Regions from separate parts of the Echinicola rosea genome, predicted to be linked through region 4. Evidence: riboswitches for the same ligand, from Rfam matches in the RefSeq annotation. Region 4 holds a riboswitch; each other region holds the start of a gene.

Region 1 (8,008 bases), 1.7 Mb from region 4:
AAATCCATCTATGTTCGCTTTGGTATATTCAATCAGGCCATAGAGCATGGCCGAGGAAATGATGCCCGCAAGTGCTCCAAATACGAAGGAGCGGTTGAGGAAGGGCTTGCGGATAAATCCCCTCGTGGCGCCTACAAGCTGCATACTCCTGATCAGAAAGCGCTGGCTGAAAAGTGCCAGCCTAATGGTATTATTGATCAATATAATTACCGTAACGACCAAAATCAAGATAAAAGCCCCAAGGACAATGCTCACTTTCATAAGGTTCTTGTTGATGGATTCTACCAGATCGTTCATGTAGGTTACTTCAAAGACTCCGTCCATTTTTTGGATATCGGCTACGATTTTTTCCATCTTTTCTGATGTTTGGTATTCCTCGTTGATGGATAGGACATAGCTGTCACGGAGCGGATTATCATCCAGAAATTTGCTGAAATCTTCCCCGGTATCTTCTAGAAATGTAGCTGCTGCTTCGTCGGCGGTGATGTAGGATAGCTGGGCACCATCATCTTTTTGTAGAATATAAGGTTGGTTTTCCAAAAGTTTACCAAGCTTGGCTTGGTCTGCTTCGGAGATGTTTTTGTGTAAAAATACCTGAACTTCGATATTTTCACGAATGATGGACGTGAGTGTCTTTGCCTGGATGACGATGACACCAAAAAGTCCAACGATGAAAAGTGAGAGTGTGGTGCTGAAGAGCACACTCATAAATTTAAAACTGCCTAACCTTTTCTTTTTCCTTGAAGATTTGCCCATGCTGCTGTGAATTCCTCCAAAATTAATCAGGTATCTGTATTAAACCAATGATATTGGATTAAAATGAAACCTTCGAAAACATGCCAGTATAACGAAATGATACCGGCAAAATTTTACGTGATTTTTACCACTTGTACAAATTAAAGGATTGTATGGAATATTGTTTTGATAAAATTGATAATTTTTTCTTTTCTTTGGCAACTTGATTTATCTGAACCCATTTATAAAAGCTTAATCGGAAAGTGAAGCGTAGTGCACCGTTATGAAAGAGATCGTAGAAGTCATCAATAATATCGTTTGGAGTTATGCCCTGATTGGGCTGTGCCTGGCAGCAGGGGTATATTTCTCTGTTAGAACCCGTTTTTTGCAGGTAACTTACCTGAAGGAAATGTTTAAACTTCTCTTCCGGGGAGAATCATCCGAAAAGGGAGTGTCTTCCTTTCAGGCCTTTGCCATTGCTATCTCAGGAAGGGTGGGTACCGGAAACATTGCCGGTGTGGCCATGGCCATAGCAATGGGAGGGCCTGGTGCCATCTTCTGGATGTGGATCATTGCATTTTTGGGTGGGGCTTCGGCTTTTGTAGAATCCACCTTGGGCCAGGTCTTCAAGGAAGTGAATGATGGCCAATACCGTGGTGGTCCCGCATATTATATTGAAAAAGGACTGGGCGTGAGGTGGTATGCGATGCTTTTTGCATTTGCGACCATCATCAGTATGACCTTGCTTATGCCGGGTGTGCAGAGCAATAGTATCGCCCTAAGTGTACAGAATGCCTTTGGCGTACCGGTGGAATATACTGGAATGGGCATTACATTCTTTCTGGGATTGATCATTATCGGTGGGGTAAAGCGGATTTCAAAAGTGGCTGAGGTAGTCGTGCCTTTTATGGCTGCCGCCTATATCCTCATGGCCATTGTGATCATTGGCACCAATATCACCGAGGTGCCAGCAGTGTTGACCTTGATCGTTAAGTCGGCATTTAACCTTGAGGCGGCTTTCAGTGGGGTTTTTGGAATGGCCATCGCTTGGGGAGTGAAGCGGGGCATTTATTCCAATGAAGCCGGGCAAGGTACCGCTCCCCATGCCGCTGCGGCTGCAGAGGTAAGCCATCCCGCCAAGCAAGGCTTAGTGCAGGCATTTTCGGTTTATGTGGATACCTTGTTCGTCTGTACGGCCACAGCGCTCATGATCCTTTTTACAGGCCAATACAATGTCATCAATCCAGACGGTGGATTCATCAAGGAAAACTTACCGGGCGTGGAAGTAGGTCCTGAATTTACCCAATATGCGGTGGCCACACATTTCCCGGATTTGGGCAGCGGCTTTGTAGCCATTTCACTCTTGTTTTTTGCTTTTACGACCATTATGGCCTATTACTATATCGCTGAAACCAACTTAAGTTACCTTAACCGCTTTAAGGACCGGACGTGGAGCCTTTGGGCTTTGAGGTTGATGATATTGGGAGCGACTTTTTATGGTACGATCAAGACGGCAAAGGTGGCCTGGATGCTTGGTGACATAGGTGTTGGGTTGATGGCTTGGCTAAACGTGATCGCCATTTTATTGCTTAGAAAACCGGCCATGAAAACTTTTGACGATTATAGAAATCAGCTTAAAGCTGGCAAAGACCCGATTTTCAAAGCGAAGGAAGCAGGAGTGGAAAACGCTGATTTTTGGAAGTAATGGTCCCTTAAGACGCGCTGAGTTAGCATCGATATGATCCAGCCATTTGCGAAAAAGGTTCCCCGCTTTCATTCAGGTCTCGATTGGTGTTTAATGAGGTGGGTGAAGCGGTCATCGCTAACGAAATGGTAATAAAGTGAAGCGATCTGTTCATTTAAAGAATAGATCACTTCGTCAACTTTGGGTCAAGCAATATTTCTAGGGGGACGAATGTTGACATGGTCTTAAGAAAGAAAATTTCATATCATTAAAGCGACGGGATTCCTCCACAGGGAAATCGCTTTTGCCCCATGAAGTTATTTAATTCTGGCAAAAAGCGTCAGACCGAGCGGAGTCGAGGTCCAACGTCTAGCCCTCGACTCCGCTCAGGCTGACATCTCTTTACTAATAACCTGAGCTCGACTTAATTTTAGTATAAAAAGCGTCATAGCGAACCCTTTTAAGGAGGATGTGGGTCGGAAAAGGGTGTGGCAACTCGCCGCGGCGAGCTGCCACGGCTTCCACCCCTCAAATCTCCCTCTAAGCCTCGCAGTGACGATTTTATAATCGAACTGAGATTAATAGTTTAAAAGCGATTTCCCTAGCCTCCTCCATCCGCTTGATTGGGTTTTAGCGGGAATTCATGGGGAATAGGGAGGGAAATGCAGTTAAAACCGAAAACGTTGGATGGGCAATTTACCACGGGCTTCACCAATGGCTATGAACGTGTCGATCCTCTGGGGCTAGCTTTCGAGTGCCATCTTTCAATGCTGGCCCAATATGCACTTGGTGCTTTTGGGACCTTTGTGGCATTTTTTAACGGTGGTTTTGCCATTAAGAAAACTGGCAGCCACCAACTTTTCCGCTTGGTCCTCAATTTTCTAAGTACTTATGGCCTTAAGGAAACTATTCCCACTTGGACATTAAAAAACCAGCTACTCCCAAATTCCCTTTGGCACGATTTCCAGCACATGGCCAAAGGGGTCTTCGAAGTAAGCGCTCTCAAGGCCCTCTTTCCATTCTTGCTCGTGTGTGATGACAATGCCCTTTTTGATCAGTTCAGCTTTATGCTTCGGGTAGGCACTGGCTGCTACCTCAAAGGCAATGTGCTGTTTGCCACTGGCAAAATGGGGAGGAAGTACCTTCTCGTTTTTGGTGGCCGTTGGAATAAAGCAAAGCAGTACGGAAGTGCCACACCTAAAAAAAATATGCCGGCCTTCCTCCTTGGAAATTACCGGCATACCGAGTTTGTCATGATAGAATTCCTGCGCCTGATCCAAGTCAGGGATATAGAGACAAGTTTCTTTGATCTGCGTATAATCCATGTCTTCAAGTTAGTGAAAACAATTAAAAATACACGTATCGCGATCTATTAAGCGATCCGGAATTTATGTTGGGACTACTTTAGGCTTACGGTTTCCTGTCTTTGGATCTGGGCAAGTGCATCTTCTTTGCTGAGGACATTGTTGAGTGCTATGACGGAGACCTTATTGGCTTCTATGGCCGGGATCTGATTGATCAGCTCAGCCGTAGAAATAGCACTGACGGCCCAATATTTACCGTTGGCTTGATGGATTGGGGCGCTGGCGACAAGCGGTTTCAGGGCTTCTAGGCTGTCTGCACTGATCATTGCGTCCAAGGAGGTGGGGTGTGGACTTTGGGGATTGATTTTCTGGCCATTAAGCTTATCATAGCTGTAGGCATAGCCCTTTTCCACCTTGGTCAAATCCGCATAAACGGAAGCACCAGTCGGTAAGCTCCCAGCACCTTTTCCTTGGAAGAATTGTTCACCTAGGTTTTGGGAAGTTATTTTTGCCGCATTGTATTCGTTTTCTACCAGGAAAAGCGGATCACTTTCGCCTACCAAAGCGGGGAGAATATACATGTTTAGGCCTTGCGGGGTTTGTTTTGCGGTGGCGATCAGCTTGATCTTTAACCCTAGGGATTTGGCCAGTGCCACATCTGCTGCATGGACATGTTGCACGCCAAGGGTCAGGATTTCTCCCTCGGGGATGTACTTTCCAAAGGCATGAAGGCTAAGAATGGTAAGTTTACTGCTGACATCGCTGCCATTGATGTCCAAAGTGGGATCCGCTTCCGCAAATCCATTTTCTTGGGCCAGTTTTACGGCTTCCTGTAAGCTAAGGTCATCTTGAAATAAACGGGAAAGAATGTAATTGGAAGAACCATTGAGGATGCCTTGAAGCTGGCTGATGTGATCGCCCCTAAAATGACAGTCCAAGCAGGTAATGATCGGGATACCTGCTGCAGCGGAGGCTTCATAAAGTAGGCTTCCACCATAAATTTTTTCCAGTTCCAGTAGCTCAGGCAAGTGGGCTGAAAGCATTTTTTTGTTTGCGGAAATGATTTTTTTTCCTGATTTTAAAAGGCTGCTGACATAATCATAGGCCTGCACAGGATCTGAGATCAGCTCTATTCCAATGTCACAAGGGGCATCCAAAATGTCTTTTGGGTCAAAAGAAAACTGCAGTGAATGATCTCGTTCTTTATTTTTATTTTGTACGACAATTGTTTTAGGTAAAAGCGCGAGGCGGTCGTTTTTAGCGATTTCATAATATCCTTGGCCGACCACTCCAAAGCCAAACAAACCAATGTGGTTAGTCATTGTTTTCCAAGTAAAAAGAAGTTAGAATATAATTTAATTGTTCGTTTTCTACCAAAAACGCATCATGTCCATAGATGGAAGAAATCTCACGATACGTGCCATTGGGGACATTTTTGCTGATAAACTGCGACTCTTCTTTGGTGAAGAGCAAGTCTGTGTTGATCCCGATGGAGAGGACTTTTGCCTTGATCTGTGACAGGGCCTTTGCGGTACCTCCTCTGCCTCTGCCCAGGTCATGGCTATCCATGGCTTTGGTAAGCACCCAGTAGGAGAGGGCATTAAAGCGGTTGGAGAGTTTTTGGCCTTGGTAGCGCAGGTAGGAGCTTACGCGGAAATGGTCCGTTTTTTCTTCCGTTTCGGCTTGGCTGGCATGGAAAATATCTTGGTGCCGGTAGCTGAGCATGCCTATGGCACGGGCTGCTTCGAGGCCTTTTTTGCCTGCATCTGGAGAGTTTTGTCCCCAAGTGCTGTCGGATTCGATGGCCATCCTTTGGGCTTCATTGAAGCCGATCGTCCAAGGGGAGGTCTTTGAGTTGGAGGCTACTATTACGGTCTTCTTTACCTGTTCTTGCAAGTTGTATGACCATTCCAACGCTACCTGGCCTCCGAGTGATCCACCGATGATGGTGTCGATCTGCTGAATTCCCAAATGCTGACGAAGACGGTCAAAAGCCTTGGCCATGTCGCGTGTGGACAGGTTTGGGAAGTCATAATAGTATGGTTTTCCTGTTTTGGGGTTTTCGCTAAGGGGCTGTGTGGATCCATAACATGATCCAAGCAGGTTGGCACAGACGATGAAGTACTTGGTAGGATCAAAAAACTTGTCTTCACCCACCAGACCACTCCACCATTCGTGGACATTGGCATCCCCGGTCAGTGCATGCAATACCCAGATGACATTGTCTTTTTTTGGTGTCAAATGCCCTTGAGTAGTATAGCTGATCTCAAATCCTGGTAGTGATTCACCTGATTCGAGATTTAATTCCTCTTCACAGTGGAATGTTTCCTGTGTCATATCGGTAATCAGATACGGTGATGTTAGATTCATTTTCTTACTCTTAATTTAGCGTTGACTTCAGTCAACTGGGATCATCAAATAATGGATATAAAAGAATCGGGTTGTCCGGTATGGACCAAAGTAGGGGGCTTAGTTGCACATGCACATTCGACGATGCATGAAACTGTCCCTTTCGGTAAAAAGAAATGCTATGATGATTTGTGTGTGAAGTTGTATTGCTGTGTGTATCCTTTTTATAAAATTCATTGTTTAAGAATTTATATTTCCAAATGCGGATATTCACATTCGGCAGGAATTGGCACCTTGGATTTTCCAGGTTGCCAGAGGGTCTGCGAGCCTGTCTCTTACCTCTTCTGTATAAATCCTTGTACTTTTAAAAAGTAAAGGATAGCACAAAGTAACAATCCAATTTTTAAACTTGCAAGTATTCGAAAAAGAGTTTTTTAAAAATAATTCCCTTTTAAAAACCCTATAAAATCGATAGAGAATTAGGGTTTTGATGCGTTTGAGTGAAGCGACGTCCTCAAAAGCGTTATGGAATTGGTTTACTGTTCGAAAGGTATCGAAAGCAGAAGGGATAAAAGGGAAAAGGTGCCTGAATAAATCAGCGCACCTTTGGGAGTAGAAGAGTGTGTAGCTCCCTTTATAATCATGGATGGAGTAGGTTTGACTAAACCGAGATCAATGCTTGCCTAGTCCTCATAGTAATAGACGGCAGAAGCACCTGCAACGTCCCAGTTATAAGCCGGAGAAGGATTGCCATTTGAGGAGAAGTAGTCGTAAACCAGTACTTTTCCGCCTCCATTGGCCCTTTCAGCCACGAAAATCATTTTACTATCTTCACTGTAGGCGACATCCACGGGATTGCCCAGCATGGTGTTGCTGCCTTCGATCCTGGCTTGGTCATTCATAGAAATGGTGCCACCGTCAGAGGTGCTGCTAAGTGTGCTGGTAAAATCTGTGATGATGACCAAACCGCCATCACTGTCTGAAGATGCTTCACCTATGTCAGTAAGGACCATCAGGTCATCTTCCATCGAATAGGTCAGTCCATGGGTCCTCCCGAGCCCTTCGATGGTGACACGTTTATCCGGCGTGATCATGCCGTCAGTATTGGCCATGAAGTTGTTGAAGACGGCGAGGTCAGCCGTTTTGTCCACGATAGCATAGAGGGTATTGCCTTCTATGTGGATACCCCACAAGGCAAAATCTACCTGGTAGGTGTTTTGAAGAGAAAATCCATTGGCATTTTTTTGGTAAACATAAAGGCTGCTCTGATTGCCGTTGGCCTCTACAGGTGATTCCGCCACGATGACCATATCATTCATGACAGCAATTTCACGCCCACTCACAAAGCCGCCTGTCCCGCTTAGTTCCAGTGAGGCGGACAGTCCATCGTCCATCTTAGCGGCCATGATATCAGAATAGACGTTTAGCGAATTGTCGCTACGCACCAATTGGATGATTTGATCTTCTTCCTCATCATAATAAATCCCATCGGCATCTGCACCGGCAGAAGCGACAGTGCTGCTGCCTATGCCATCCATTGAGGCGAAATCTAAAATGGTGATCATTCCACTGGTATTGCTGGATACGAATAGGGATGCCACTTCATTTTCCGGCATGTCCATTTCCTCATCGTTGTCACAGGAATAGAAGCCTAATGTAGGTAGGGCGATGAGTGTTGTTCTTAAAATTGTTTTTGCTATTGTTTTCATAAGATAGTGAGTTGTGATTTATACAAACTATCTACGATGCTTCTGGATGGATTGGATCGTTTGAATATTACGAATGGTATATTAAATAGTGTAATATGTGTATAATACGGGGAAATATATAAACGAAAAATAAAGAGAAAGCCCAAAAAAGAGAAAAGGCCCGAGTATTTCTCGAGCCTTGGTTTTGAAGTGCTTGTGTCTTATACCGATCCTTTAGGCTTGTGATT
Region 2 (8,008 bases), 240 kb from region 4:
AATAGGTCAGGTGCTCGGGTTTATGGTAGTTTAAATTAGCAGGTTCTTGGGTGTTCATCATGTCCACATTGACAATGGTGTGTTCATCGACATGGAACGGGGCCTTTACTGTAGCGCCTTTTTTAAACTGGTATTTCCAATCTCCCTTGAAGTATATGGCATTCACCAAATACATGACAGCATCCTTATGGATGTAGTCCAGCATATTTTGAATGAGGTTATTGGTGTGGGCTTCTATCCAACTATTGATGATGTCCACGGAATTAGGGTTTGCCATGTTTAGGCCACTCAGCGCAGCAAAATAGTGTTGCTGGACAATTTGTTGAAAGGCTTCCTTTACGGTGAGGCTTTCTTTGTACCAGATGCCGTTGGCAATCTTAAATGTCACCTTTGGATCTACTTCCTGGAGGAATTGCGTGAGCCCTTCGTTGGCTATATTGGCTTGGTCAGCGGTGAGGTTATCGTACCTGAGGGTTTGAATGTACTCTTCAATGACTGTTCCTTTATTGCCGTTCATGGTCATGGATAGTGCCTGCTGAATACTGAAAGGACTGAAAAAGAGGTTGGTGTCGTCATGGTTCTTAAGCTTCAGGTAGAGGTCGATGGCAAAATCTCCGCTGTAGGTGGCTAGAGACTGTTCCTCCGCAGTCAGTGTTCGTAGGTTGGGCTGGATATCGCGGTCTTGGGGATCCCCATCCATGCATCCAACTGTGGAAACAACCATTGATAAAAGAAGAAAATAATTGAACTTTTTCATGGCACGGTCATTTGGTTTTATTACCAATACGGTCAAAATCAAGTAAGTGCTACACCAAAAAAGTAACCAAAAAAAACCGCCGCTACGCCACGGCGCACAGGTGTGCAGCTATTGGTCTAAAATTAAAGCCTACCCCTCATGCAGGCAAACTCCTCCTGTCTAAAGCCAAGAAGGCCTATCTAAAGCCAGATAAACCTTTTCTAGCTGCCAACATTCTTTTTGGCTATTATTTCGTCAAACAAGCCTGCCTTCTTGCCTGCCCGCTTTATGCATTAGGAATCGTTATGAGAGCTGAAACTACAAGAAAATCAGTCCCGGTCAATCGGGAAGAGAAGCAACTGATTTTTAAGTGGTTTCAGGTCGAAATAGATAGGCTAGTGCATAATGCGGGTTCAAAAGTACTGTCATAAACAAAAACACCGTCATAGCGGACCTGTCTGTGATAAAAGCCAGGTCGGCTGTGACGGTGATGAATAGTCGCCATCTTTTCAGTATCTATTTTTTAGGGTAGGCTATTTGGATTTTTCCAGTGCCCGCTCAATATCGGCGATGATGTCATCATGGTGCTCCAGTCCCGCAGAGAGCCTGATCAGCCCAGGGAGAATGCCTACGCGCTGGCGTTCATCTTCAGTGAGCTTGCTGTGTGTCGTGGAAGCAGGATGGGTAATGATGCTTCTGGTGTCCCCTAGATTGGCGGTGACGGTGATCATCTGCAGCTCGTCAATGAATCGCTGAGCCCTTTCAATTCCTCCTTTCAGCGTGAGTGTGACTATGCCGCCGCCATGTTTCATTTGCTTCTTGGCAAGGTCATGCTGCGGATGGGATTTTAGGAAAGGGTATTTTACAAATTCTAGCTCTTTGTTGTCCTCGAAATAAGACGCTACTGCCAATGCATTGGCGCAGTGTCTTTCCATTCTGACCGAAAGTGTTTCCATGCTTCTGGAGAGAATCCAAGCATTGAAGGGAGAAATAGATGGCCCCGTGTGGCGTGTAAAGAACTGTACATCTTTGATAAGTTCTTGCTTTCCAAGGATTAATCCGCCCAGTACCCGTCCTTGTCCATCGATGTATTTGGTGGCGCTGTGGGCGACGATGTCCGCTCCCCATTTGGCAGGCTGCTGGAGGTAGGGAGTGGCGAAGCAATTATCGACCACTAGGATCAAGTTGTGTGCTTTGGCAAACTTGCCGATCCATTCCAGGTCGATTACCTCTAGACCAGGATTGGAAGGAGTCTCTATGAAGAGCATTTTTGTATTGGGCTTGACCAGCTTTTCCCAGTTTTCGATATCCGAAATGTCCCCGTAGGTAGAAGTGATGCCCCATTTGGGAAAGACCCTTGTGAGCAGCTGGTGGGTAGATCCAAACAATGATCTGGAAGCAAGGATATGGTCTCCTTGTTGTAGGAGAGAAGCGATGCTTCCAAACATTGCGGCCATTCCAGAGGCAGTGGCGATGCCGTCTTCGGTGCCTTCCAGGGCACAAACCTTTTCGATCAAGTCCGAGCTGTTGGGGTTTGCATACCTGGAGTAGATATTGCCCGGGATTTCCTCTGCAAACATCTGACGTGCCTCTTCGGCACTGTCAAAGGTGAAGCTGGAGGTCATGTAAATGGGGGCAGAATGCTCCCGTTGGTTGGATTTGGATGAAGCGATCCTGATGGCTTCTGTTTCAAAATGCTTATTTGACATGGTATTTAATATCTTTCAGTTTTATAGAATCGGTCATTAATCAAGAAAAGTCAATATTAGTCGAACATGGCATAGACCCACGAAATCCGATAATGGATAAGAAAAAAGCGGTGAAAAGGCAGATTGGTCATAATGTCTAATTTATAGGTCCCTAATTCGTTTTGGGCAGGTTTTGGCACCTTTTCGCAGCAGCGAATGGTTGCCAGAGGGTCAAAGAGCCTGGTCTCTCGCCTCTTCTGTATAAATCAGTCTCCTGAAGTCATGCAAAGTAACATCAGCCCGGTTGATTTTCCAAACAATTTGGCTTTTGAGTGTACAGGAGGATGGCCTATGGAATGTGTGGTTCAAGCATTTCTGCCCATCCCTCATAGCCCAGTTTGGTCATGTGGAGGCTGTCGGAGAGGAAGATTTCCGGCTTGGGTCGTCCTTCTTCATTAAGGGCAATGTCCCAAACATTAACAAATGCAACCCCGCTGGTCTTTTCGGCATATACTTTCAATAGCCGGTTTAGTGATTCATATTCTTCTCTGAGCTGCCAACGAGATGGACTGGGTTTGGGGCTTATGAGGACTATTTCAGTTTCTGGAAGTGCTGCCTGGAGTTTGCCGACCAGTTTTTGCATGGTGTTCAGGATGGTGACGGGAGTTTTACCGCTCGCCAGGTCATTGTCACCTTCGTAGATAAAAACCTTGTGTGGAGCGTAGCGAATGATCAGGTCATCAGCATAATGTAGCAATTCAAACGTCTGCGAACCCCCAAACCCGGTATTGACTACCGTCACGTCAGGGAAAAAGCGGTTGATGTCCTTCCACATTCTCACACTGGAGCTTCCTGTAAAAAGATAAATATCTCCTGATGGTACAGGGGTGTTGGAGACAATTTGATCTACTTCTTTTTGGAATTTTTCCGGTTTGTCCTGTGCTGATAGTGCATGGATAATGCATGCTTGGAGAAGTACAAGTAGTATGCCTGTGATACGGTGAAATGAAGCTGAGAGGGACATTTGTGCTAGTGGTTAGTGTTAAGGTTTTATCAGTTATTCTGTTATGTAAATAACTAAAAATATTGGAAAAGGAGAAATGTTAATACATCTGAAAAGGGAACGGAGTGTTTAAACCCGGATCCCGAATGCCCAAACTGGGTCTAGCTTATTTTTTCATTTCCGAACATATTGTCGTACATAGGCGGTACCTGTGCGATTTTGGTCAATGAGATTTAAAAGGCTTTGACGGACTGGGCAGGAGTTTTTACACCTTGAAAGTGCTGATTGGTGGCATTATAGGGTGTTTTCATCACATTGGTTATTGGATGTGTTTTCCGGTGCGTAATTTCAGAGGATTGTTGCTCGCTTTTTGAGTGGAAGAAGTGGAGTATCCCAATGAAATAGATTGTCAATGGAAAAAGTGAAAGCATTCTTTTGGTTTTGCAGTGGCGCCAATATGGCCATTCTTAAAAAATGTCCTACCGAAACGAACAAATATGTAGGAATCGGAGGTACGGTATTCTTTACAGGCGTATTGGCGGGATTGTCGGCTGGATATGCCCTGTACACGGTATTTGAAAGTTGGTATTTTGCGGTGACTTTTGGGTTGGTCTGGGGCGTGATGATTTTCAATTTAGACCGTTTTATTGTATCAAGCATGAGGAAGAAAGAAAGGTCTTGGGCTGAGTGGAAGCTGGCCTTTCCCCGGCTATTGCTCGCCGTGTTTTTGGCGATGGTGATCTCCAAGCCGCTGGAATTGAAGATCTTTGAGAAGGAAATCAATCAAAAAGTGGGGGAGCAAAAGGTGGTGGAGATGCAAGAGGCCAAAGAGAATTTGGGAGCTGCTTTTCCCGAGATAGTCCGTCTGGAACGGGAGAATCAACAGCTGCGCGATGAAATTGCGGCAAAGGCCACCTTCAGGGATCAGGTACAAAAGGAGTATGATGAGGAGCGTTTTGGGATAAAGACCCCAGGCACCACGGGCGTAGTAGGCTTGGGGAGCAATGCAAAAAAGAAAGAAGAGCAGCTGGATGCAGCCCAACAGGATTTGGAGCGAATGCAGGAAAGGAATTGGGCGAAGATCGATGAGAATGAGAGGGAGATCGCAGCAGTATTGGCCAGAAAGCAACAAGTGTTTGAGAAGCAGCAAATTTCAATCGATCAGCTTGACGGGTTGGCAGCTAGGATGCATGCCCTGTCGGAGCTGACAGGGGAGAGTCAAGCGGTCTATCTGGCCAATTTTTTCATTATGTTGCTTTTTGTGGCGATGGAAACTGCTCCTGTGCTGGTCAAGTTGATGGCAGGAAGAGGGCCTTACGACCAAATGCTGGACAAGTCAGAGCGTGCTGTAAAGGTGTATGCCGATGAGTACAACTATAAAAACCAGGCTGAAAGCACCAGCCGGATCCGGGTATTCGATGAGGTGATCGCCGCAGAGACCTTATCGCTCATTAAGAAAAAACTCCATCGCAATGAGGTCTTGACCGAAGCAGAAATGAACCTTCTCGAAAAGCGGATAAAAGATGCCAATGAGCTTAAAGGACAGGACAAAACTGAGCATCAGGAGGAGGCCATTAAAGATTAGTCTATAGTGAAGCGGTTCGTAGGTTGTTAGGGGTTGCGGTTTGCGCAATTCCTTCCAGTCTGTCCATTACTTGAGGGATGGATTTCCACTCGGTAAGGTTGATGACAAATACGATCCACCCAAAGAATTTTCCCGGATTGGCTATTTTGTTCCCGATTCGGTGAATGGCTTGGTCGCGGATCATGAAGCATCGATCAATATCCTGGGTGGTGCTGTATTCTTGGGCAAACTTCCATGCCCCGTCCCTAGCGATTTGGATGCTGAAATTGAGCAGGAGTTCATCTTTCCCATCGGCCAGCTGGATCAGAAAACCAAATAGTGGAGAAATGATGGAAAGGTTGGTTTTTACACCGTCCACCATGCTTGCCAAGATAATGTTGATCTTATCAAAGTCATCTTTTATGGTCTCCAGGCCGTTTCCCTGCATGGTTTGGACGGTCGCAATGCCTAAGTCCAGGTTGATGTGGGCGTTTATGCCCAAGAGTAAATGCTGGAGAATAACCTTTCCGGTTTTTTTGGTGGTGTCAAAGGCACAAAGCCAGCTTTGACTGGTGGGGACCCCAGAAAGGTAGTTCTCGTACGCGTCGAAAAATCGCTTGGCAAAGATGATGTCAAGTCGCTCCATGCGTGCGTTGTCTTCAAACTCTCCAAGGTCTATTCCTTCTTTTATCCTCTTGGTGACTTGCCGATACAAAATGGCAAAGTAGCCAATTCTGCTTTTTTGTGTTCTGCAGTCGGCTACTATTTGATCCATTCTGGTGATTACCTCTTCTATTGAAAGCATAGTCGAAAAGTCCGTGCAATTGGTATGTTTTTTTTAAGATAATAAAATTATTGATGTTTTTGGTTTAATTCGACCTGTATGGAGCGTTTTTCGAATGTGATGGGTAGTTTGTGATTGTTTTGGGAAAGTTGGGAAATTATCGAGATACTATGGCTTTCTTAGGAAAGTGGAGAATTAATCGTTTTAGTATGGATTGTAGAGGTGTAGTTGTATTTCGGATGGAGTGGGATTAAGTGTTGATTAAGGAACTGAACGATTGATCGGAGAAATTATTTTTGGTGTTTTATTGTAATCAAAAATATTTTTATTAAGTTTAAAGAAGTTTTGGTTCTAAAAACGAGGATTAACTTCCTTTTTTCCAAAATATATACGGCTGTTAGTCAGTTAAAATAAACCCATTCGAGGAATCTCTGCAAGGATTCCTCTTTTTTTTGTCTTTTTTTAAACCAGTTTTCGTTTGTTTTGCATAAATAATTTGATTTTCGTGTTGTTTTTAAACCTGTTTTTTGATTTTTAACAAAATCAATTTTCTATTGGGCTGTTGTATTAACCGGTTTTTGGTGTAAGTGTCAGTTTTTAAGTGTATTAGGTTTTTATTTTAGCCTGTTTGTGCTACTGGTAGGCTTTGAGCCAGTGTAAAGCTCGTTCCTGACTTGGTGTTAATTAATTGTTAAGTAGGTGTGGCGAGTTGGGGGATTTGGTTCTATATGATTTGGTGTGGGTAAGTATTAGGGTAGATTGTTAAATTTCAGTGAAATGGCTCCTTTAACCTTTGTCACTTTTTTGCTACAGGTCAAAAAAGTGACCAAAAAACCCTGCATACATGCAGGTAAACTCCTCGTGTTTAGCTTCCAATAACCATTTTTCCCACTATTTCGTCAAACAAGCCTGCCCTTTTTCCGCCTGCTTGTTTAATTTCTTCACGCCCAATAGCTGCTAGGCGGATGATGTCCTTGGGGCTATTTTACTAGGTGATGATTAATCATCAGGATTTTTGAAAAAAATCTACCCACTGTAATCCATATAGAGCCTGGGGTTTATAGGATCAGGCCATACTTCTTGGGTTTATCTGCAAGGAGGATTAACCTCAGTTCGATTATAAAACCGTCACTGCGAGGCTTAGAGGTAGGCCTGAGCGGGTGGAAGCCGTGGCAGCTCGCCGCGGCGAGTTGCCACACCCTTTTCCAACCCACATCCTCCTAAAAAGGGTTCGCAATAACGCTTTTTATAATAAAAATAAGTCGAGCTCAGGTTATTACAAATGCCTTTCTCAACAGTTTGCATTTCAAATGTGGAACAAAAGATAGGGGTATGGCAAAGGCGTTTATTAAAGTGAAGGGAAACGAATCACGTGTAGGGTGAGGATCATCCGTGCCGCTGGCACTTTAACGCTGTTTATGCGTTAGGAATCACATTCAAGACTGAAAAAGAAAGAACATCAATTGGCTTGAAGATTGAGGCATTCGCCGCGACGGATCAGGTCACAATACCTGTGGTTGTGGGGTAGATAGGCCAATGTATCTTCTTGCCAATAATATAAAAGCCATTCGTTTAAATGAATGGCTTTTGACATTATGGGATTACGTACGGTGTCGTGACCGTGTGCGGTTTACCCATAATTATATTCTGGTTTCCAGTTTTCGATGGTTTTGTTGAACAGGGAATGGTTGGCCAAATGGATGCAGGTGGCGGTAGTGGCGCCACTGATGACATTAGAGGCTGGGTATTCTTTGTTCTGAATGGATTTATAAAAATCGCTGAAGGCATACCAAGTTCCGTCTTTGGTCTTTTCTTCCAAAATAGGGATTCCTTTACCTTCTTTCCAAGTGAGCTTGGTGGCGCCAGATACGCCATCGACAATTTGCAATTCATCCATTCGCTCTTTTTCAGGATAGAAATATCCTTCACTCATCAATAGCTCTACGGTTCCTTGTGTGCCTTTGATTGAGAAAGAATATCCTTCTCGTGCGTTGCTGCAGGTAGCACCAAAATTACCGATCATCCCTTCCTTTTCATATCTTAGGAGAAGCTGTACATTATCGTAGGTTTCTCGACCATCGTGATAATTGTCGATCCCTCCCGTTCCGATGATGGTGTCAGGGTGGGTCTCGAAGGCCCAGTTGATGAAGTCAATTTGGTGGGAAAGGAGTTCGGCGGGAAGTCCTCCGGAAAATTCCCTATACATTCTCCAATTAATGATCCTTTCCAAGGA
Region 3 (8,008 bases), 1.0 Mb from region 4:
TAGGAAAACTGTCCCAATTGTACATTCCGCCAAGTAATTTCTTGGTCACGCCTTATATTGGTTTTGTGGAGCAGATGCCTACGTTTATTCCTGATCCGCGTGAAGTGTCCAGGGTGATCCAGTGTGATTTCAAAACGTTGCTGGATCATAACGCCCGCAAAGAAACCACCATCCAGGCAAGAAACAATACAAAAATCCATGCGCCTTATTTTGATATTGATGCGGAAGTGGTCTGGGGTGCCACGGCCATGATCCTAAGTGAGCTGATGGTGATTTGGGAAAAGTGAAAAGCCGGTTTGTTATCACTTTTCGGTCAATTATCAATGCCTATACTTCAGGGGGTAGGAGCTTCGATATGTGTCAGATGATTTTTTTTTAAGGTAGGTTTTGTTTCTTTTGTACTACTTAATGTTCTATTGAATTTGATACTCCATGCAGGAAAGCACTCCTTTGATCACCAATGATGCTGTAGTATTAGGCATCCTTGTCGGCATTCTGGCCATTGTATTTGGTACTGCAGCCAGTAAAAATGCCCTTTGGCAAAAGTTTTATAGGGTGGTTCCTACTGTCCTATTATGCTATTTTTTGCCTTCTATTTTGAATACACTGGGGGTTATTTCAGGGGAAAGCTCTCAATTGTACAGAATTGCTTCCCGCTATCTATTGCCCGCCTCATTAGTTTTGCTTACGTTAAGCATTGATTTTAAGTCAATACTAAAACTGGGGCCCAAGGCACTTACCATGTTCTTGGCCGGAACTGTGGGCATCATCCTGGGTGGCCCCTTGGCTTTGTTGCTGGTTTCGCTGTTTGACCCAAGCGTGGTCGGCGGTGTAGGGCCTGATGAAGTATGGAGAGGACTATCGACCATCGCCGGTAGCTGGATTGGCGGTGGTGCCAACCAAACAGCAATGTACAGGACTTTTGAGCCTAGCGGTGAGCTGTTTAGCCAGGTCATTGCTGTAGATGTGGTAATGGCAAACCTGTGGCTGGCATTTCTGCTATATTGGGCTGCCAACCCCGGACGCATCGACAAGTTGTTCAAAGCAGATAGTTCGGCCATTGATGCCCTTCAGAAAAAAGTGGAAGCTTATCGGGGAAGCATTATGAAAATTCCAAGTATGGCGGATACTTTAATGGTGCTGGGCGTTGGGTTTGGTATTACTGGATTGGCGCATTGGCTGGCTGATTTTATCGCACCTTGGATAGGAACTAATTACCCTCAGCTGGAAAAATATTCTTTGGATTCGCCTTTCTTTTGGATTGTGATTATCGCTACGACCGGTGGTCTGATCTTGTCTTTTACAAAAGCCAGAAACCTGGAAGGAGTCGGGGCGAGTAGATTGGGAAGTGTGCTGCTTTATGTGCTTATCACTACCGTTGGGATGCAGATGGATTTGTTTGCGATACTGGACAATCCTACGCTATTTGTAGTAGGAGGGCTGTGGATGATTTTTCATATCACGATCATGCTGGTAGTGGCCTATCTGATCAAGGCACCGTTTTTTTATGTTGCTGTTGGGTCACAAGCTAACGTTGGGGGGGCTGCTTCTGCACCGATCGTAGCCTCTGCATTTCACCCATCATTGGCTCCTGTTGGGGTTCTGTTGGCCGTTTTTGGGTACGCTGCGGGTACTTATGGAGCTTATTTGTGCGGACTGTTGTTACAAATGGTGTCTAACCTTTAATAAAACATGGGAAAGTTCAGGAAATTTATATTCGTTTGTGCTGGATCTGATTGTAAAAAAAATGGCTGTAAGGGACTATTAAAGGATATCCATGAGCTGACCAAACTGGATACTCATAAAGGAAAATATAAAATTGTCAAGACCAAATGCATGGATTTTTGCAAAACTGGTCCCATGGTCGTAATCAACAATGAAGTGATCAAAAAGGGAACCAGGGAAAAGATTCATCAAATCTTGGAAGGAAAAAATACCCTGGATTAAATCATCCGTATCCTTCACTACTGCTCAGGACACGGATGACAGTCGATGTGGAAAACCCAATGGAAATTATTTGGGTTCGACAAAGACTGCTGTGCCGCTGGCGGTCACCATGAGCATGCCATCCCGGATCGTTTCATAATCCAAATCTACACCTACCACGGCATTTCCTCCCATCGCTTTGGCCTGCATTTCCATTTCCATCAAGGAAGTAGATTTTGCTTCTTTCAGTACTTTCTCATATGTGCCGGATCGGCCACCCACAATATCGGTAATACTGGCAAAAAAATCCCTGAAAACATTTGCTCCGATAATCGTTTCTCCTGTGACAATTCCACAATATTTTTTGATATCATATCCTTCCACTGAAGGAGTAGTTGTTGTAATCATACTATAGGTTTTTTAATTATTAAAGAGTTAAAAACTTAAACAGGAAAGTCAATATACTACAAAATCAAATATAATGTATTCATTTTGGCGCAATATCTGTGGTAGGTAAGTGGCTTAAAAAAGAACGGAATAAAGGTATGTTTAAAGAAGTATTGGTGCCGAGTACACCTAACAAGGAATTAAGCAGGGGTGGTTTAATTAATAAAATACCAGTTAAATTGTAAAAATCACATATTGACACTAAAGGTTTACCAGTGACAGGTGACCTATAAACATGATGAAAAGTTATCGTCTTTTAATATTAAAATGATATTTTTGAGCTGAAAATTCACCTGATGAGGACTATTGTTTTAATTTTTATCCTGCTAAGCTTTGCTGAAGGGGCCTTGGCCCAAGTTGCCAGGGGCTATCAGCGAACCTCCTTTAACGTTTACTATGGTACCTCGGGAGCAAATCTTCAAGGATTGAATGAGCTCCTTGAGAGCCATGGACAGGCACCTATGCCCAATAATTACAGGTCCTATGGCCTGAGTTACCAAACTAGGTTTAATGATTTTATCGTAGGGGCTGAGTTGTATCAAAACAATGGTGTAGCAACACCATTTAATGATTATGAATTGGATTACCGCACGACCCGGGCATTTATTAACTTTGGCTACAGCTTTACTGAGGAAGGGAAGTTTCACCTGATCCACTATATGTCCATTGGTATGGGCTATCTAAATGTGGAAATGCTCCAAGAAAGGGAAGGGGAGACCTTGGACCAGTTTTTGGCCAATCCGGCACATGGTTTTATCCTAAGGAAAAATGACATTAATAAGGGAAGCCAGTTTATGGGAGGGTTTTTGACAGAAATTGGCTTTGAAGTGGGCTATGACCTTAACCTCCTGCCAAGTGAAGAAGTGGTCACCATGATCGCAAAAGTTGGTTATTCCTTTAACCCATTTGAGGAATCCTGGAAGATTAACGGGATAAACTTTGACAACCTGCAAAGCGGCGCTTTTGTGCGATTGGGAGCAGGGATAAGCCTTCCCGAAAAAAACTATTTTTACAGGGATGCTTCGCTCGGGCTACACTTGCTGTATGGGGCGCACTTCACCAGACCCAACAAGCTAAACAGTCATTTGAAGGAAAATGGATTTGAGCCTTTTGAAGGGATTCCGAAGAACCTTGGGCTTAAGATTTTGGGCGAAAACAGAGGATTTCTTTACGGTATTGATTTGTATAACCTGAACATGGAAGGAACTGCTGATCAGGATTACGACCAAAGCCTGAGCAGCTTACGGATTTATGGGAATTTTGGTGCTAAACTTATTGATATTTATAACTGGGAAGTGGGGGCCGTGGGAGGCCTGGGATATGGAAACGTTCGATATAGTTTGTTACATCAGCGAAAATTAGCTTTTCCTGACTTGATTGACCTGCCTGATTATGACGGGGAGTTGCGCAATGGCGGATTAATGGCCAAGCCAGAAATCTACTTAAGCCGTGTATTTCCACTTTCGAAAAAAAACAAACTGGCCCTGGTGGGGTCGGTATTTGGAGGGATGGAAATTCCTCTTGGGAGCTATAAACTCGGTACTGTAAGCATGTCCCAGTTTATGTCAAATCCCTATTTGCAATTAGGCATAGGAATCCGGCCTTAACAGCCTTGAGCATAATCCAGAAAGGGTGGCAAGTTCATCCTCCAATTGTCCCAAAAAGTAACTAGATTGAAAATCTCCCGCCCTTGTATCTTTTCCTAAAGGATTATCCACTTTCTTAACTGTTAAAAAGTTTCCCACGGATTTCTCGAATTCTTGTGGGAGTACATGTTTTCCTAAATAAAATTGTGGGTTTGCAATTTTTTTCCACCAATTCATGTTAACTTTGGAATTGCTTATCGAGAAAGACCGAGGGAAGGGCCCTATGACGTCTTAGCAACCTGATCAGACAAGGTGCTAACTCCCATCCTGAGCTTGTCAGGAAAAGATGAGCGGTAGATTATTGTTTTTCTATCGGTTCTTTGCTCGGTACAGCTTTTCTTACTATTAATGAGCGCATGAATACACGAACCGACATATTACTTCAGCAAGTTGAAAAGAGAATCCTTATTTTGGACGGTGCCATGGGCACTATGATCCAGCGGTACACCTTGGAGGAGGATGATTTCAGGACGCCTGCTCTGGCCGGTCACCCCAAAGCACTTAAAGGCAATAATGATTTATTGTCATTGAGCAGGCCCAAGATTATCCGGGATATTCACGATACGTACCTGGAAGCCGGTGCTGACATCATCGAGACCAATACATTCAGCAGTACCTCTATTGCTCAAGAAGATTATGACCTTTCGCATTTGGCATATGAACTCAATGTAGAATCGGCAAAAATTGCCAAGGAAGCAGCCTTGGTCTATAGTCAGAAGACACCAGATCAGCCTCGTTTTGTGGCTGGGGCAGTGGGGCCTACCAATAGGACAGCCTCTATCTCCCCAGATGTCAATGATCCCGGCTACAGAGCCATTAATTTTGATCAACTCGCGGAAGCATATGCAGAGCAGGTGAGGGGGCTTTTGGATGGTGGTGTCGATATCATTTTGGTGGAAACCATATTTGATACATTAAATGCAAAAGCAGCATTATTTGCCATCCAAGAGGTCTTTGAGGAAAAGGATATGCCGCTTTTGCCAGAAGAAGGAGGGATCCCTGTTATGATTTCCGGAACTATCACGGATGCTTCCGGGAGGACATTGAGTGGACAGACGACCGAAGCTTTTTTGATTTCGGTTTCGCATGTACCTTTGATGAGTATTGGGCTGAATTGTGCTTTGGGGGCAAAGGAACTAAGGCCATATTTAAAAGTATTGGCTGAAAAAGCACCGTTTTATGTTAGTGCCTATCCCAATGCCGGACTTCCCAATGAGTTTGGTCAATATGACCAAACCGCTACGGAAATGGCCGAACAAGTAGAAGAGTTTCTCAAGGATGGATTGATCAATATCTTGGGGGGCTGTTGTGGCACTACCCCAGAACACATCCGTGTGATATCGGAAGTAAGTAAAAAGTACAAACCCAGGAAACTAGCGTTTATATTAGAAGAAGAATAGTGGGAATGGATAAGAATATTAGAAATAGCCAGCTCAAATTATCAGGGTTGGAGCCATTGGTGTTTACACCTGAATTGAATTTTGTCAATATAGGTGAGCGAACCAATGTTACCGGATCAAAGAAATTCGCCCGTTTGATCCTCAATGGACAATTTGATGAGGCCTTGGAGGTAGCCCTTGACCAAGTAAGGGGTGGGGCACAGGTCCTCGACGTCTGTATGGACGAAGGAATGCTGGATGGTGAAGCAGCCATGGTGAAGTACCTTAACTTAATCGCTTCAGAACCTGAGATCAGCAGGATCCCCATTGTGGTGGACAGCTCGAAATGGAACATTATTTTGGCTGGCCTAAAATGTATCCAGGGCAAAGGCATTGTCAACTCCATCAGCTTGAAAAACGGCGAAGAGGAATTTATCCATCAAGCCAAAACCATCAAGAAGTTTGGTGCCGCTGTGGTGGTCATGGCCTTTGATGAAGATGGCCAGGCAGACACTTACCAGCGTCGTATAGATATCTGCAAGCGTAGCTATGATATATTGGTGGATGTCGTAAAATTTAATTGCCAGGACATCATTTTTGATCCTAATATTTTTCCCGTGGCCACCGGAATGGAAGAGCACCGAAGCAATGCAATCGACTTTTTCAAGGCCACAAAATGGATAAAAGAAAATCTGCCAGGTGCCAAGGTAAGTGGCGGTGTCAGCAATGTGAGTTTCTCTTTCAGGGGAAACAACCCGGTCCGTGAAGCCATGCATGCGGCGTTTTTGTACCATGCTATCCAGCATGGAATGGACATGGGAATTGTCAACCCCGCCATGCTGGAAGTTTATGATGATATTCCGAAAGACCTATTGGAGCATGTGGAAGATGTGCTTTGGGACAGAAGAGATGATGCTACAGAGCGTCTTTTGGACTTTGCTGAAACGGTAAAATCCAGTGGAAAAAAAGAAGTGGCCAGCGAAGCTTGGCGTGCTGAGCCTGTTGAAAAGAGAATTGAGCATTCCCTTGTAAAAGGAATTATAGATCATATCGAAAGTGATGCTGAAGAAGCCCGCCAAAACCTAAGGAGTCCGCTAAAAGTTATCGAAGGCCCTCTTATGGACGGGATGAACGTCGTGGGTGACCTTTTTGGATCAGGTAAGATGTTTTTGCCACAAGTGGTGAAATCTGCTCGGGTGATGAAAAAGGCAGTGGCCTATCTGGAGCCCTTTATGCCCAAGGCCGGTGATGCCGATTTCAACGAGGAGAAGAGTTCGATCAAAAAAGTCCTGCTGGCTACTGTAAAAGGTGATGTCCATGACATTGGCAAGAATATCGTAGGAGTGGTCTTGGCGTGTAACAGCTACCAGATCATCGATCTAGGGGTCATGGTAGATGCACAGACGATCATCGATGAAGCCATTAAGAATGATGTGGATATTATCGGTCTGAGTGGGCTTATAACGCCGTCATTGGATGAGATGGTGAATGTGGCATCCGAGCTGGAAAGACAGGGATTGAAGCTGCCTTTGCTGATCGGTGGTGCCACTACGAGTAGGATTCACACTGCTGTAAAAATTGACCCTGTTTATAGTGGCACGGTGGTTCACGTATTGGATGCATCCAAGTCTGTTCCAGTGGCAGGGGAAGCGATCAGTGAAGAGACCAAGGAAGCCTATCACCAAAAGATAAAGGCTACCTATGCAGAGCTTAGGGAAAGTCACCAAGCCAAGCAAGAGGCCAAAAAATTGGCCACTTATGAAGAGGCGAAGGCAAATCCGGTCGTAATTGACTGGAAGGATTATGCTCCTGCGAAGCCTGTCAAACTGGGGAAAACTATACGTGATCTGGACCTCAATGTGTTAAGAAAATACATCGACTGGACGCCGTTCTTCAGTACATGGATGCTTTCTGGAAAGTACCCCAAGATCCTTAAAGACGATGTGGTCGGCGAACAGGCCCAAAAGCTCTTTGATGAAGCCAATGCCATGTTGGATAAGGCCATCGCTGAAGATTGGCTGCAAGCCAAGGCTGTCGTAGGCCTCTATCCCGTCAGGAGAAGCGGGGATGACTTGTCGATCTTGGATGAGCAGTTGCACGAAACCGGCACCACTTTCCATTTCCTTCGTCAGCAAGGCAAAAAAGGCAAAGGAGTACCAAATCGTTCATTGGCGGATTACCTTCATCCTGAACAAGTGGATTATTTTGGTGGGTTTGCGGTTACCGCGGGATTGAATATGGACAAAAAAGTGGACGCGTTTAAAGCAGAAGGCGATGACTATAATGAAATCATGTTCAAAGCCATCGGTGACCGACTGGCCGAAGCAGCTGCAGAGTACATGCATGAAGTGGTCCGGAAAGATCTTTGGGGCTATGCCACCAACGAGGAATTTGACAATGACGCCTTGATCAAAGAAGCCTATGCCGGCATCCGGCCTGCGCCAGGCTATCCTGCCTGTCCTGAACATTCAGAAAAAGTGACCCTTTTTGAATTACTTGATGCCCAAAACAGCATTGGTGTGGAATTGACCGATAGCTTTGCTATGCTTCCGACCTCTTCTGTCAGTGGTTTTTACTTTGGTCACCCAGAAAGCAAGTATTTTGGGTTGG
Region 4 (8,008 bases):
GATGGTCAAAAGCTTGTGCAAATGCTTTACTGATGGTTTCCAGTATCTGTTCTTGAATCGTCATTCTTTTTATAATATTATATAACTTCATCGGATCCTCTTCGGACCAATTGCATATCGTTTTCGGCGACTTAAAAGTTGCTGACCAAGGATTTGGTCGTGGATTCCAATACTTCAAAGGCATTTTGTGCCATGAGGTTCTCGGAATCCAAAGTGGGATTTACCTCTACGATCTCCCAACAGCAAACTCTTTTGTCTTTTATCAATTCCATATTCAATTTCAAAGCTTCCTCTACGGTAAGGCCATCCGGAACGGGAGTTCCTGTGCCTGCAGAAATGGAGCTGTCCATGCTGTCCACGTCGAAGGATATATATACCTGTTCACAATCTTCCAAAATGGATAAGGCCTCTTCCGAAATTTTCGTGATACCTTTTTCACGCACTTCTTTGGTGGTGAAATTTCGAATGCCATGCTTGCTGATGAGCTTATTTTCAGGTTCTTCAGTATCCCTGACCGCAATGTACACAATATCTTCCGCCTTGATCTTCGGAAAATCCCCTCCGATCTTCTTGATCTTTTCCCAGTACTCGATTTCCTCCGCAGAGGGATCATGTTGCTTGTTTTCCAAATTGTCTTCCTGCAGGCACATGCCCAGCGGCATGCCGTGCATGTTTCCCGATGGGCTGGTATATGGACTGTGGATATCTGCATGGGCGTCTATCCAAATCACGCCAAGTCGCTTTTCGGGATTGGCAGCCTTGATTCCCATAATGGTTCCGGCAGCTGTCGAATGATCCCCGGCCAGGACAATAGGGAATTTTTTTTCCAGCCGAAGTGTCTTTATCGTGTCATGGACATTTCCCAGCACTTCATGCACGCCATCGATGTATTTTGCGTGAGGGTAGGGGTTGTTTTTCCAAAGGTAATTATTTGCGTCCGGCACATTGATTGGGTCAAATCGGGTAAAGAAATCCGACTTTTTCCCCAAGCTGGCCACTTTTAGCGCATCTATTCCCAAGCTGGCACCCCTAGTGCCTGCGGCGAGTTCTGATCGTACTTCTACAAGCTTAATGTTTCTCATAATGGGTAAATCTCTAGTAATCTCTAGTTTGTTATATTGGGCAAATCCGTTTTCATGGATTTATTGCCACAAAAGTAGTCAAAATTGTGCATTTATGGGAGGGGGAGGTTCTAAAGGTTGGCAGGTTATAGGGGAATGGGTAGTTGGATAGATCAGGGCGAACATATTTAAGAAAGTATCACAGTTTAAATACATCTGCCGGCCCAAAGGAATAGCTTGATATGTGCTAAAAATTAGGGTCCGGTGACCTCATACGGTTTTAATATGATCCTCCGCTAAAGATTGATTTGACAGATGCTCAGTTGCTGACTACAACACCCATAAATTCATCATATATACCCACTACATTACATATAATCAAATTCGCTACTGTTTATGTTTTATTCATCCTCTAAACCAACTGGTGTCTTTGCTTTCAGCATTTGCCGTGACAGGCTGCTGCTATCCTAATGTACAAACTTGGAGAAAGTGCCAGCGGCACGGATGATAGCTGAACTCCACAAAATTTATTAGTAGTTGTGCATGAACTGGTAGCTGGGTGTTACGTTTATCGTTTAGGAGGTTGTGTTGGTTTTCTCATTCGTGCATTTGGTTTTCAAGAATACCTGAATGTTAAAATGGAGGTGTATATTGTAATGATAAGATAGTTTTAAGTGCTGGTTTTCAGTGAAATAATATTATAAATTACAATCATAAATGGCAGTGTCGAGGACGTTTGCAATGGCATGTGGGATGGAATGGCGAAGTGAAAATAAGAGTGGGAAAATAATTCCCTACAAATTCTATAGGGAAATTAGTTTTTGTTGAAAATTGTTGTACCTTTGAAGCAGTTATTAGCGAAAAGCGGAGTATGCTCAGTAGCTGATTTATAAAGAATAGGGGAGAGAACAGGCTCAGCGAACCTATAGCAACCTATCCCTCTCAACAGAGATAAAGGTGCTAAATCCTGCCGAAATCATTTGAGGACCTATAAATGTAAAAGCCATGAGACAAACAATGCGAATGCGGAACCTGCTAAAAGAGCCAAAGAGGTGTTGTTGCTGATTGCAGCACATCCGCGGAAAAAATTAACTAGTAACCATACCAAATCAAGAAACCATGACAGCAATAGCTTCAAATTATAACATCTCCACTCAACACAACAATATCTTTAGTTTCCGATCGGTAAGTCGAAATAAGGTGACGGACCTGCGGTCGTTGAGTGCCTATGAATGGCTAGCACAAAATGAATTTGTCCAGTTGGAAGGCCAAGGATCTTTTGGTTTTCAGAATTATGCAGATGCCAACAAACAATTTCAAGCAATCTATTTTACCCTTAAAGGAGATTTGGCGGCACATTATGCGTTCTTCAGAGGAATCGTATTGGCAGGACAGCCGAAGGAGATTTACTTGGAGAATATTCATGAAAACAGGAGTTTTACATTGAAATTTTACAAAAAAAATGAAGAAGTGGCCAAGCAGTACCTGGAGAAAGTTTTCAGAATTGTAAATGAAGAAATCAGGTTTAAGCAAGTACTTAGAAAAGTGCTTGTCAATCAAGAGAAACATCGCTTAGAAGAAAAGTTGCTCTTTAATGAGCTGAGCAATTAATGATATAATAATAAGCCATCACTAATAACCATACAAAAGAACCCTTGCCAAATCGACAAGGGTTCCTTTTTTTAGGGTTTATGCATCAATTTAGAATAAAGCCATTTTTTTGGGGAGCTAAATTCTTTATGTATCGAAACAATGATACGCCACCAAGGTCCTACAATGCAATATGTAACTTACATTCGGTACAGGTTACGACATGCACTTGGTGCCTTTGTGAATTTGTGGCATTTTTTCTTATCTGAGGTTTTACCATTAAGAAAACTCCCAGCCCCCCAAACTTTTACGTTTGGTTCCAGATCAAGAAGGTTTTGGCTGCTTCGGAGTTATTTCCATCCGCCTCCGAGGCTGCGGTACAGCTCGATATTGGCGATGGCCAATTGGGTTTTTAGCCTTACCAGCTCCATTTGATTTTCCAGAGCGTCTTCCTGAGCATTGATGATTTCCAGGTAGCTGGCAAATCCACTTTGAAAGAGGAGAAAGGCATCATTTACCCCCTTATTGGTAACTTGAAGTCTTTCCTCTACAATGTCGTGAGCCTCCTGTAGCTTTTCGATGGTCACCAGTGCATTGGATACTTCCCCGACTGCACCGATGATGGTTTCCTTAAAGTCCAGCTGGGCGATTTCCCTCTCGTTGATCGCAATGAGGTGATTGGTTTTCAACTTACGGTTTTGGAAAATTGGCTGGAAAATGGCACCGTTTAACATGGCAAAGCCGGCTCCCAAAGGATCAAGAAAATGCTCGATCTGGAAGGAGTTTAGTCCAACCCCGCCACTAATGGTCAGGGATGGATATTTCATGGCCTGTGTCACCCCTACATTGGCATTGCTGATAATCAAGTTGTACTCGGACGCCGCGATATCCGGTCTGTTTTGGATGAGTTCCAGTGGGACACCCGTTTGGTAAGTACTGTCAAAGGTAATGTCCTCCAAGTGATGGACAAGCTCCAACTCTTGAGGTGATCGTCCCAACAGCTCATTGAGGCGCGTTTCCTGGATGGCATAATCCCGCTCTAAATCTGGGATCAATGCCTTTGCCCGTAGCATTTGCGATTCGGTTTGTTGCACCGCAAGGGAGGTGGCTTCTCCAGCGTCATACTGGAGCTTTACGATTCGTAGCGTATTTTTGCTCAATTCATAATTCCGTTTGGAGACGGTCAGTTGGGATTTGAGCATGAGCATGTTCAGGTAGGTGGTGGCGACTTCAGAAACCAATGCGGTCTGCAAGGCTTTTTTGAATTCCTGGGTTTTCATAAAGGAAGCCCTTGCGGCTTCTTTTTGCCACCGGAGTTTTCCCCATATGTCTATTTCCCAGCTGGCCTGCAAGGAGGAGACATACTCCAAACGCTCGGTGTATAGGGTGGTGGGAATGTCATCTCCATGGTTTCTTCTGGCCCTATTGGAGCCATAGTTGTTATAGTATTCCGAATAATATTCCCGGTTATATTTAAAAGGAGAAGCCCCTAGGGAAGGCAAGAAATTGGCTTTTGACTGCTGTAGGTTTTGATACCCAATGTCTATTTCCTTAGTCATTTTCTGCATGTCGAAATTATTGTCCAATGCTGAATCGATCAGACTGACCAAAGTGGAATCCTTGAAATAAGCCTTCCAGTTAACGGATGCCATGTTTTTTTTGCCTGTCATCAGGCTATCCCTAAGGCTGTCCGCTCCGTAATATTGATCCGGGAAATCCATTTCCGGTCTTTTATAATTTTGCCCTACCTTACAACTGGCCAGCGCCATTACGGCCAGTGCAAAAGGCAATATGTTTTTTAGAGAATTCATAGCTAGTCTTTTTCTATCGTTTCTATAAAGTACCTGTCTTGGATTTGCTGGAAAATATAGGCCAATACAGGGATAAAGATCACCCCTAATGAAATGCCGAAAATCATTCCACCAGCTGTACCGATACTTACTGATTTTGTACCTTGAGCAGAAGATCCTACCGAAAACATCAACGGCACCAAGCCTGCCGTGAAGGCAAAAGAAGTCATTAAAATTGGCCTGATCCGAAGTGCACAGGCCTCTATGACGGCATCTGCCACGTTCAGCCCTTCTTTTCTCTTTTGGGACACAAACTCTACGATCAGGATGGCGTTTTTGGCCAGTAATCCTACCAACATCACCAGTCCTACTTGCACATAAATGTTGTTTTCGATGCCGGCAAGATTGATAAAGACAAATACCCCAAGGATACCCGCCGGAAGGGAGAGTATCACGGCCATGGGCAGCCAGAAACTTTCGTACTGTGCAGCCAGGATGAAATAGATCAAGATGATACTGATTACGAAAATGATGGTGGTATTAGAGCCTGACTTTTTCTCTTCCAAGCTCATCCCTGTCCATTCAAATCCCAGGTTGGCGGGAAGTTTACTCTCACTTAATTCTTCAATGACTGCCATCACATCCCCAGTACTGTAGCCCTTTGCAGGCGTAATATTGATTCTGGCAGCACTGTATAGATTGTACCGGAAAACTGTCTCGGGACCATAGGTTTCTTCCAGTTTTACGAAAGTATTGATCGGCACCATTTCTCCTTGGTCGTTTTTGACCATGATCGAATTGATCGCATCCGGTGTTTCCCTATACTGGGTGTCGGATTGCATATAGACCATGTACTGGCGGGTAAACCGGTTGAAATCACCTACCCTTGTCCGGCCAAAGTTGGATTGGATCGTGAACATCATGTCCTTTACGCTTATTCCCATGGCTTTGGCCTTTTCGTAGTCGATCTTGATTCTATATTGCGGGAAATTGGGATTGTAGGAGGTAAAGGCTTTTTCTATGGACTCCTGTTTGGTAAGCTCATTTATAAAGCCGTTGATTAGCTGGCCAAACTCACCATAGTCACCGTCCGAATAGTCTTGGAGGACGATCTGTACCCCGTCAAAGTTACCAAAACCCTGTACAGTGGGACGAGGATAAATGTTGATGCTGGCCTCACTGAGGACACTGAGCTTATTGGTAAGGTGCTTCACGACCTCACCGATTTCCCTTACATCGCCACGTTTTGCGATTTCCTTTAATTTAATGTACCCAAGTCCTGTGGAAGAGCTTTCGGAGTCATCTACAATATTGTAACCTGACACCGTGTTGACACTTGCTACAGCGGCCTCTTCATGAAGGAGAGAATCTGCTTGCTTCAGCACTTGGTTGGTACGGTGCAGGGAAGAACCTTCCGGCATGGTAAGTGAAAAGATAAGGAAATTGTCATCCTCTGTGGGGATGAAACCCTTGGGCGTAGTCGTGGCCATTAGAAAAGTCAATCCGGAGACCAACACCAAACCTCCCATGGTCCACCATTTATGGCGAATGGACCATTTTACTACCGCGAGGTACTTCTCAGTAAACTTGTCAAAGGCACTGTCAAATTTCCTCAACCCCTTATCACGAAGCATTTTGGCGGTATTGGCCGCTCGGCTTTCACGAATCCGGTCAATGAGTGGGATACGTTTACGTCTTTTGTTGGGATCTTTCTCCTTCAGGATAAGAGCACTGAGTACGGGTACCAATGTAAGGGCATTCACTGCAGATATCAATACGGCAAAGATAATGGTGTAAGCAAATTCCTGGTAGAATACACCTACTGGCCCTTCCAAAAAACCTACCGGCAAAAACACTGCGGCGATTACAATGGTAATGGAAATGATGGCACCGGTGATTTCTGACATCGCCGCCACCACTGCGTCTTTGACTTTTAGGCCTTCATCTTCCATTTTCTCATAGATCGCCTCGATGACCACAATGGCATCATCTACTACAATTCCAATCGCCAGTACAATGGAAAACATGCTGAGTACATTCATCGTTGCTCCAATCATATTGAGGAAGAAGAAAGTACCAATGAGTGAAACAGGGATTGAAATAGCTGTAATAATGGTGGCCCGGGTGTTTTGTAGAAATATAAAAACGACCAAAAATACAAGTACAAAGGCTTCCATCAGGGTTTTTTGAACATGGTGCATGGACTCATCGATCTGGTCGCGCACGCTGTATGAAATTCGGTATTCCATACCTTCCGGAAATGCTTTGGCTTGGTCTTCCAGTACTTTTCTTACCGCTTTGTCGATCTCCACGGCATTGGCGCCTTGCTGCTGTACGACATCTATCGTTACCGCAGACATGCCATCCAGTTTATTGTCACTGGCATAGTTAGAGGCTCCAAATTCCAGCCTGGCGACATCCTTCAACCGTAATTGGGTACCATCGTCCTCGGTTTTGATGACGAGGTTTTCGTATTCGTCGGGCTCACTGAAGCGTCCCGTATGTTTCATTACGATTTCAAAAACTTCATCGGAATTTTCCCCAAATTTACCAGGAGCAGCTTCAAAACTTTGATCCCGTACTTGGTTGTAAACTTCCCTGGGAGTAAGGCCGTAAAGGGACATTTTTTCAGGATTCAGCCAGATTCGCATAGCATAATCCCGAGATCGCAAGATCGATGCTTCTGCGATACCGCTGACCCTCTTTAGCTCCCGGCGGATGTTCATTCGGGTATAGGCATTAAGGAAAGTCTCATCATAAACCCCGTCACTGTAAATTTGGATGGTCATGAGGGAACCTTTGAGGCGTTTGAGCACGACAATACCTGCTTCCCTTACTTCGGAAGGAATGGATTCCATGACCTGTGATATCCTGTTTTGGATTTCTACCGCAGCCACATTGGGATCTGTTCCCGGCTCGAAGTACACCGTTGACCTGCCACGACCCGAGTTGGTGGCAGTGGAGTTGATATAACTCATGTTTTCGGCTCCGTTTATGGCTTCTTCCAAGGGGAGCAATACCGATTTGGCAACGGTCTCTGCATTGGCTCCAGGATAATACACCTGAACACTGACACTGGGCGGGGCTATCTCTGGAAATCGCTCTACAGGCAGCTGGCTAATGCTCGCTGCACCGCCCAGTATGAGGAGGATCGAAATTACCAAAGCCAATACAGGCCTGTTAATTATATTTTTGATCATCTGTTTGTGTCTTTGTTTTACGAAAAGGTGATGGATGGCAAGAAGAATGTGGATATAGCATTCCCACTACCACGTCAATATCAACGGCAACTTACCACCTACGTCTTTTGTGAATATTATTATGAAGAAATAGATGGCATCGCTAATCTTCTGAAGAGAGTAGCTGGCCCTGTTGGAGTGGCTTTACTTTTACACCATCTGTCAGCTTGTCCAGGCCGGAGGTGACAATCCGGTCGTCAGGGGATAAGGATCCGTCACTGACGATGTATTGTTTCCCAGACCTCCCCTCAATTTTGATCTCTTTACGGTTGACAGTGTTGTCCTCGTTTAAGGTGTAAACAAATTTCTTGTCATGTATCGTAGCGGT

What was found. Region 4 has a riboswitch for S-adenosylmethionine ahead of FDP09_RS11305 (hypothetical protein). Riboswitches for the same ligand answer to the same signal wherever they lie in the genome.
Region 1: linked by a shared signal. The riboswitch ahead of metX (homoserine O-acetyltransferase MetX) and the one ahead of FDP09_RS11305 (hypothetical protein) in region 4 are both predicted to bind S-adenosylmethionine.
Region 2: linked by a shared signal. The riboswitch ahead of FDP09_RS10360 (O-succinylhomoserine sulfhydrylase) and the one ahead of FDP09_RS11305 (hypothetical protein) in region 4 are both predicted to bind S-adenosylmethionine.
Region 3: linked by a shared signal. The riboswitch ahead of FDP09_RS15175 (homocysteine S-methyltransferase family protein) and the one ahead of FDP09_RS11305 (hypothetical protein) in region 4 are both predicted to bind S-adenosylmethionine.

Annotation. Positions count from the first base shown of each region.
Region 1 covers NZ_CP040106.1:4,494,160-4,502,167, reverse strand. The annotation lists gene FDP09_RS17630 (cell division protein FtsX) at 1-756, opposite strand, end outside; gene FDP09_RS17625 (alanine/glycine:cation symporter family protein) at 1,019-2,440, shown strand; gene FDP09_RS17620 (VOC family protein) at 3,355-3,744, opposite strand; gene FDP09_RS17615 (homoserine dehydrogenase) at 3,819-5,045, opposite strand; gene metX (homoserine O-acetyltransferase MetX) at 5,038-6,093, opposite strand; SAM riboswitch class I at 6,318-6,427, opposite strand; gene FDP09_RS17605 (hypothetical protein) at 6,756-7,781, opposite strand; gene FDP09_RS17600 (30S ribosomal protein THX) at 7,995-8,008, opposite strand, start outside.
Region 2 covers NZ_CP040106.1:2,569,678-2,577,685, forward strand. The annotation lists gene FDP09_RS10355 (serpin family protein) at 1-757, opposite strand, end outside; gene FDP09_RS10360 (O-succinylhomoserine sulfhydrylase) at 1,270-2,445, opposite strand; SAM riboswitch class I at 2,584-2,692, opposite strand; gene FDP09_RS10365 (GDSL-type esterase/lipase family protein) at 2,774-3,448, opposite strand; gene FDP09_RS10370 (DUF4407 domain-containing protein) at 3,840-5,012, shown strand; gene FDP09_RS10375 (DUF5995 family protein) at 5,014-5,796, opposite strand; gene FDP09_RS10380 (Gfo/Idh/MocA family protein) at 7,406-8,008, opposite strand, start outside.
Region 3 covers NZ_CP040106.1:3,826,112-3,834,119, forward strand. The annotation lists gene FDP09_RS15145 (NUDIX hydrolase) at 1-287, shown strand, start outside; gene FDP09_RS15150 (DUF819 family protein) at 433-1,686, shown strand; gene FDP09_RS15155 ((2Fe-2S) ferredoxin domain-containing protein) at 1,693-1,947, shown strand; gene FDP09_RS15160 (YbjQ family protein) at 2,014-2,334, opposite strand; gene FDP09_RS15165 (hypothetical protein) at 2,670-3,980, shown strand; gene FDP09_RS15170 (hypothetical protein) at 3,957-4,196, opposite strand; SAM riboswitch class I at 4,211-4,312, shown strand; gene FDP09_RS15175 (homocysteine S-methyltransferase family protein) at 4,376-5,419, shown strand; gene metH (methionine synthase) at 5,425-8,008, shown strand, end outside.
Region 4 covers NZ_CP040106.1:2,811,047-2,819,054, forward strand. The annotation lists gene argS (arginine--tRNA ligase) at 1-64, opposite strand, end outside; gene FDP09_RS11300 (arginase) at 132-1,082, opposite strand; SAM riboswitch class I at 1,946-2,058, shown strand; gene FDP09_RS11305 (hypothetical protein) at 2,181-2,672, shown strand; gene FDP09_RS11310 (efflux transporter outer membrane subunit) at 3,002-4,462, opposite strand; gene FDP09_RS11315 (efflux RND transporter permease subunit) at 4,465-7,641, opposite strand; gene FDP09_RS11320 (efflux RND transporter periplasmic adaptor subunit) at 7,784-8,008, opposite strand, start outside.